DNA from 2 places in the Actinomadura citrea genome. Region 1 is predicted to be linked to the other one. Evidence: riboswitches for the same ligand, from Rfam matches in the RefSeq annotation. Region 1 holds a riboswitch; the other holds the start of a gene.
What was found. Region 1 has a riboswitch for S-adenosylmethionine ahead of thrC (threonine synthase). Riboswitches for the same ligand answer to the same signal wherever they lie in the genome.
Positions count from the first base shown of each region.

Region 2: linked by a shared signal. The riboswitch ahead of BJ999_RS05190 (ABC transporter substrate-binding protein) and the one ahead of thrC (threonine synthase) in region 1 are both predicted to bind S-adenosylmethionine.

Region 1 covers NZ_JACCBT010000001.1:1,311,736-1,314,941, reverse strand. The annotation lists gene BJ999_RS06485 (MoaD/ThiS family protein) at 1-9, opposite strand, end outside; gene thrC (threonine synthase) at 25-1,269, opposite strand; SAM riboswitch class I at 1,286-1,426, opposite strand; gene BJ999_RS06475 (cation diffusion facilitator family transporter) at 1,599-2,534, opposite strand; gene BJ999_RS06470 (alpha,alpha-trehalose-phosphate synthase (UDP-forming)) at 2,655-3,206, shown strand, end outside.
Region 2 covers NZ_JACCBT010000001.1:1,058,033-1,061,238, reverse strand. The annotation lists gene BJ999_RS05200 (FAD-dependent oxidoreductase) at 1-389, opposite strand, end outside; gene BJ999_RS05195 (Lrp/AsnC family transcriptional regulator) at 502-1,467, shown strand; SAM riboswitch class IV at 1,565-1,680, shown strand; gene BJ999_RS05190 (ABC transporter substrate-binding protein) at 1,775-2,863, shown strand; gene BJ999_RS05185 (ABC transporter ATP-binding protein) at 2,830-3,206, shown strand, end outside.

The DNA of each region.
Region 1 (3,206 bases):
GCTGCTCATGCTGCTCCTTCGTTCTCAGGCGAGGCCCGCGGCGCGGAACGCCTCCAGGGTCGGGGCGATGTTCGCCGACGGCGCGACGACCGGGGCGACGGCGTCCAGGGTCTTCAGGCCGTCCCCGGAATTGATGATCACGGTCTCGGCGCCCGGGTCCAGGGCCCCGGCCTGGACGAGCTTGCGGAGGGTCGCGACGGTGACGCCGCCGGCCGTCTCGCCGAAGATGCCCTCCGTGCGGGCCAGGAGCCGGATGCCCTCGACGACCTGCTCGTCGGTCACGTCCTCGACGGCCCCGCCGGTGCGGCGGGCGACGTCCAGGACGTAGGGGCCGTCGGCGGGGTTGCCGATGGCGAGGGACTTGGCGATCGTGTCGGGCTTCACCGGTCGGACGGCGTCGTGACCCGCCTTGAACGCGGCGGCGACCGGGCCGCACCCGGCGGCCTGGGCGCCGAAGACGCGGTACGGCTTGTCCTCGACCAGGCCCAGCTTGATCAGCTCCTGGAACGCCTTGTCGATCTTGGTGAGCTGGGAGCCGGACGCGACCGGCACGACGATCTGATCCGGCAGCCGCCAGCCGAGCTGCTCGGCGATCTCGTAGCCGAGCGTCTTGGAGCCCTCGGCGTAGTAGGGGCGGACGTTGACGTTGACGAACGCCCAGTCGTCCTGCTCACCGGCGATCTCGGACGCGAGCCGGTTGACGTCGTCGTAGTTGCCGTCGACCGTCACGAACGTCCCGCCGTACACGGCCGTCGTGATGATCTTCTGGGACTCCAGGTTCGACGGGACGAACACCGCGCTGCGGATCCCGGCGCGGGCCGCCGCGGCGGCGACGGCGTTGGCGAGGTTCCCGGTGGACGGACAGGCCAGCACCTTGAACCCCAGCTCACGGGCGGCGGCGAGCGCCACGGCGACGACGCGGTCCTTGAACGAGTGGGTCGGGTTCCCGCTGTCGTCCTTCACCCACAGGCTCTGCAGGCCGAGGCTCTCCGCGAGGTTGTCGGCGCGGACGAGACGGGTCAGGCCCGGCTCGGTGTTCGGGGTGTCGGCGACGTTGCCCGGGACGGGCAGCAGCCCGCGGTACCGCCAGATGTTGCGCGGCCCGGACTCGATGGCCTCCCGGGTGACGCCGCCGAAGTCGTAGGCGATCTCCAGGGGGCCGAAACATTCCTCACACGCGTAAAAGGGCCCGAGGTCGCGGGACGTGCCGCATTCGCGGCAGACGAGAGCGGTAGCCGGTCCGAGGTCTGTGGCAGGCGTGAGTGCCATGAGGGCGAGGCCTTTCTCCCCATCTTCCCTGCGCCACCTTGGTCGCAGGCCGGAGTTGGCACCATCTCCCGGCAGGCCTCGCAGGATCGCGACGCGCCACAGCCGGGTGGTTGCCGGGGCTTCGCAGGGCCGGTCCCTCCACCCCTCTGGATGAGCGGTATTAAGTTGTGCGGGGGCTGAGCTGGAAGACCGGCCCGTCGGCCACTGTGCTCCCTGCACCCCTCTGGATGAGCGGTATCAAGTTGTCGATCACGAGCGCTTTGAGCTCGTATGCGTGACTTTACATGAACTGACCGGATGCCAGACAGGCGGGTCCAGCGATTGAGACGTTACCCGGCGGAGGTCTTGATCACGCGCTGGGTCGGATCGAGGAACACGTGCCGGACGGTCGGGACGCGCTCCCGGAGCCGCCGGTCGATCTCGCCGGCGACGTCCTCGGCCTCGTCGGCGCTGATGTCGTCGGAGAAGTGCACCTTCGCGGCGACGAGGAGCTGCTCGGGGCCGAAGTGCATGGTGAGCAGTTCGTCCACGCCGGTCACGCCGGGGGCGCCGAGGATCTCGGCGCGGATCTCGCGCTGCTCGGCGGGGTCGGCCGCCCGGCCGATGAGCAGGCCCATGCTCTCCCGGCCGATCGAGAAGGCGAGGACGACCAGGAGGACCCCGATGAGGACGGACGCGAGCCCGTCCCAGAACTCCGAGCCGGTGATCTGGCGCATCGCGAGCCCGCCGGCGGCGAGGGCGAGGCCGATCATCGCGGCGGTGTCCTCGAACAGCGCGGTCTTGAACGTCACGTCGGGCGACTTGCGGACGTGCTCGACGAGGTCGCGGTCGTTCTCGCGCGTCTCCTTCTTGGCCTGGTAGAAGGCGCGGAGCCAGGACGCCCCCTCCAGCACCGCGCCGAGGCCGAGGACGGCGTAGGCGAGCCACACCGTCGTCCCGCCGCCGCCGTGGCCGGTCATGGTCAGGATGCCTTCGAAGATCGAGAACCCGGCGCCGGCCACGAAGATGCCGAACGCGGCGAGCAGCGACCACACGTACCGCTCGTTGCCGTATCCGAAGGGGTGGCGCCGGTCGGGGGGCCGCTCGCTGCGCCGGAGCGAGGTGTAGAGAAAGCCCTGGTTCAGGGTGTCGGCCACCGAGTGCGCGCTCTCCGCGAGCATGGCGCTGGACCCGGCCAGCAGGCCGGCGAACAGCTTCGTGATCGCGAGGATGAGGTTCGCTGCACCGGCGACGAGCACCGTCTTCGTCGTCTCGGACTTGCTCATGGCCGCCGGATACCCCCTGGGTGGATGACTAATCGGACGGAACGGCCAGAAGCGCGGGCGATGACGGCCACCTCGCGGGTCACTTTGATGCGCCTCGGCCGCAACTGAGACCCTTCCCGTATGAGCCAAGTGCTGGTGGCCTCGAACCGGGGGCCCGTGTCGTTCTCGCTGTCGGACGACGGCGGGCTCACCATGCGGCGCGGGGGCGGCGGACTCGTGTCGGGCCTCGCCGCCGTCACGGGCGCCCCCCGCGACCCGGGCCCGCCGCGCCCGGCCGGGACGGAGCGGGAGCCGTCCGCCGGCGGCGCGGACGTTCTCTGGGTGTGCGCGAGCCTCGGCGAAGCCGACCGCACGGCCGCGCGCCGCTCCCCGGACGGACGCCTCGACCTCGCCGGATACGAGACCGGCGGTGCCGCGGTGCGGATGCTCGACATCCCGGAGGCCACGTTCGACCGCGCCTACAACGGCGTCGCCAACTCGACGCTGTGGTTCGTCCACCACCTGTTGTACGACACACCGCGCAACCCGCATTTCGACGCCCGCGCCCGGCGCGACTGGCAGTCCTACGAGGCGTACAACGCGGCCTTCGCGGACGCCCTCGCACGGGACGCCGCCGAGGGCGCGAAGGCGGCGATCCAGGACTACCACCTGTCGCTGGCTCCCCGGATGCTG
Region 2 (3,206 bases), 250 kb from region 1:
CACACTTGGAGCTGCCCCGGCACATCGGACAGCGTCCCGTCCCGGTCGATCAGCGGGAGCATCGCGAAATGGCCCTTCATCCGGCTCGTCCCCCAGCTCTCGACAAGCTCCGCGATCTCGGGCGGTGCCGCGTCCCCCGGCGCCCCGGTGAAGTCCGCGATGCCCGGCCCGTCCTCGGCCGCCGCCCGCGCCCGCACCGCACCGAGCAGACCCCGCAGCCCCAGCAGTTGCAGCGTGCGGGCCTGCAAGCCCCGGTCACCGCCGTCCTCATGCCCGGCCGCGGCGGACGCCCTCCGCTCGAACACCACGACCGACACACCGCCGCGCCGCAGTTCCGCCGCCAGGAACATCCCCACCGGCCCGCCGCCCACAACCGCCACGTCCCACATGCACGTCCTCCTCCGAACGATCCCAATGTGGACGCCAGTGTCCTCAGGAGCTCGGTATTCATGCGACAGTCACCGAAAGATCCGGCGCTTTGACGCAGAAACGGAGAGCCATGTGACGGATTCGCTCACGGTCGACGACCTGGACCTGAAACTCGTCCAGGCGCTGCAACTCGACGGCCGCGCGGCGTTCAGTACGATCGCGCACGCGCTGGGTGTTTCCTCGCACACCATCGCGCGCCGGTACCGGCGCCTGCACTCCTCCGCCGGCCTGCGGATCCTGGGCCGGCTCGGCACCCCGCCGGTCGAACGACCGCGCTGGATGGTCCGGCTCCGCTGCGCCCCGGACGCCGCGCTGACCATCGCGACCGCACTCGCCCGCCGTCCCGACACCTCGTTCATCGCGCTGGTGTCCGGCGGCACCGAACTGATCTGCGTCACCGAGTCGGCCGACGACGAGGCCGCCGAGTCGCTGCTGCTCCGGAAACTGCCCCGTACTCCCGCGATCGTCTCCATCACCGCCCACCGCCTCCTGCGCACCTTCTACGGCGGGCCGGACGGCTGGTTCACCAAGATCAACGCTCTGACGGGCGCCCAGGCCGCGGCTTTGCGGCCACCCGTCCCGTCCGCCGGGCGACCGGCCGAGCCTGACGACCTGGACAAGGCCCTGCTGGCAGAACTACGCAAGGACGGCCGAGCAAGCCACGTCACCTTGCAGGCGGCCACACGCTTGTCCGAACCCAGCGTCCGGCGCCGCCTGAACCGACTCCGCACCACCGGCACGCTGTACTTCGACGTCCAACTCGATCCCGGCCTGCTCGGCTACCGCTCGATCGCGCTGCTCTGGCTGACTACCTCCCCACCGGCCCTCGAACCGGTCGGCAAGGCGCTGGCCCGGCACCCCGAAGCCGCCTTCGTCGCCGCCACCACAGGCTCCAGCAACCTGGTCGCCGCGGTCGTCTGTCCCAACGCCGACGCCCTCTACACCTACCTGACCGACCGCATCGCAGCCCTGGACGGCATCCAGCAGGTAGAGACGGCCCCCGTAATCCATCAGGTGAAACAACTAGAGATCCAGTAGCGCCCGGGCCTCCCCCTGAGGCCCGGCGGCGGCACCCCGAGTCTTCGGTCGTCCAAATTAGAGTATTCCGACCGTTTTTATATGGTATGTTTCCTCGCGTCACGAGTTCCAGCGCCAAGCCCCGGCTTGCTGGGCGGCAACCCTCCGACCGCGGTGGGGTGCTCCGGGTGAGGACACGGTCGTCTGCCGGACATGCGACGACAAGCGCGGATCCATAAGGGCCGCGTTCCCCGAGGTTTCGGGGAACGGTGACGTGCGCTCGCCGCACACCCATCGCTGTGCCGGCTCGGACATGGAGGAGCAAGACGTGGAAAGGCGATCGGCGTTCGCCGTCATCAGCGCGGTGGCGCTGCTGGCCGCCGCGGCGTGCGGGGTGGACACCGCCGACACCGGCGGCTCGGGCAAGGGCGGCGGGAAGGAACTGACGGTCACGGTGTTCTCGGGGCCGTGGGAGGACCTGTTCAAGAAGTCCTTCGTCGAGCCGTTCGAGCGAGACACGGGCGTCAAGGTGAACCTCGTCCCGGGCGCCAACGCCGAGTGGCTGACCCAGCTGCGCGCCTCGGGCGGCAAGAACCCGCCGTTCGACCTGGTCGTGCTGACCCCCGACGCGGCCCGGCCGGCCGTGGCGGGAAAGTTGGTCCAGCCGCTGGAGACCGGGAAGGTGGGCAACTGGAGCGACCTCGACCCGGTGGAGATCGAGAAGAACACGGTGTCCGGGAAGAGCTACGGCGTCCCGTTGACGATCGGCTCGACCGGCCTGCTCTACCGCACCGACAAGGTCGAGCAGGCACCGGTCGACTGGCAGGACATCTTCGACAAGAACCTCTGCGGGCACGTGGCGCTTCCGCCGCTGACCTACAACCCCGGACTGGAGTTCTTCAGCGCGCTGGTGACCGGCCAGGGTGGAAAGCTGTCGGATCCCGCGGCCGTCGACAAGGCGTTCAAGCAACTGGAGCAGCTGAAGGGCTGCGTGTCGTCCTATCCGGCGAACGCGACGGCCGTGCAGAGCGCCATCCAGAACGGTGAGGCGTGGGTGGTGCCGTACTGGGACGGGCGGGCCTTCGCGATGGCCCAGGCCGGCAGCAAGGTCGGCTTCACCTACCCGAGGTCCGGCGCGGTCGGCGCGCTCAGCAGCTACTTTCTGACCGCGGACAGCAAGAAGACGGATCTGGCCTACAGGTTCCTCGGGTACGTCACGAACGCGACCAACCAGAAGACCTTCGCCGAGGGCAACTGGTACGCGGGTTCCAACAGCAAGATCGACTACAGCCCCGCCTTCAAGTCGAAGATCAAGTACGGCACGGACGTCTACCGGAAGTTCAACTGGGTGGACTACGACGTCGCCACGCCGAAGCTGAACGAATGGCAGCAGCGGTGGAACGAGATCTTCCGCTGACCGGCGCGCCCGCGGGCGGCGTCCCGGCCGCCACCGGGTCCGCCGAGCGCGGGCACGTCGAGATCGAGGGCCTGGCCGCCGGCTACGACGGCCACCGCGTCCTGGACCTGGGCCGGCTGTCGGTGAGGCGCGGCGAGTTCCTGTCGATCCTCGGGCCGAGCGGCTGCGGCAAGACCACGCTCCTGAACGCCATCGCCGGGTTCGTGGCGCCCGAGAGCGGTCGCATCCTCGTCGACGGCGCCGACATCACCGGCCTGCCACCTCACCGGCGAGGACTCGGCATGGTCTTCCAGAACTACGCGCTGTTCCCGCACCTGTCCGTCGCGAGCAACGTCGCCTACGG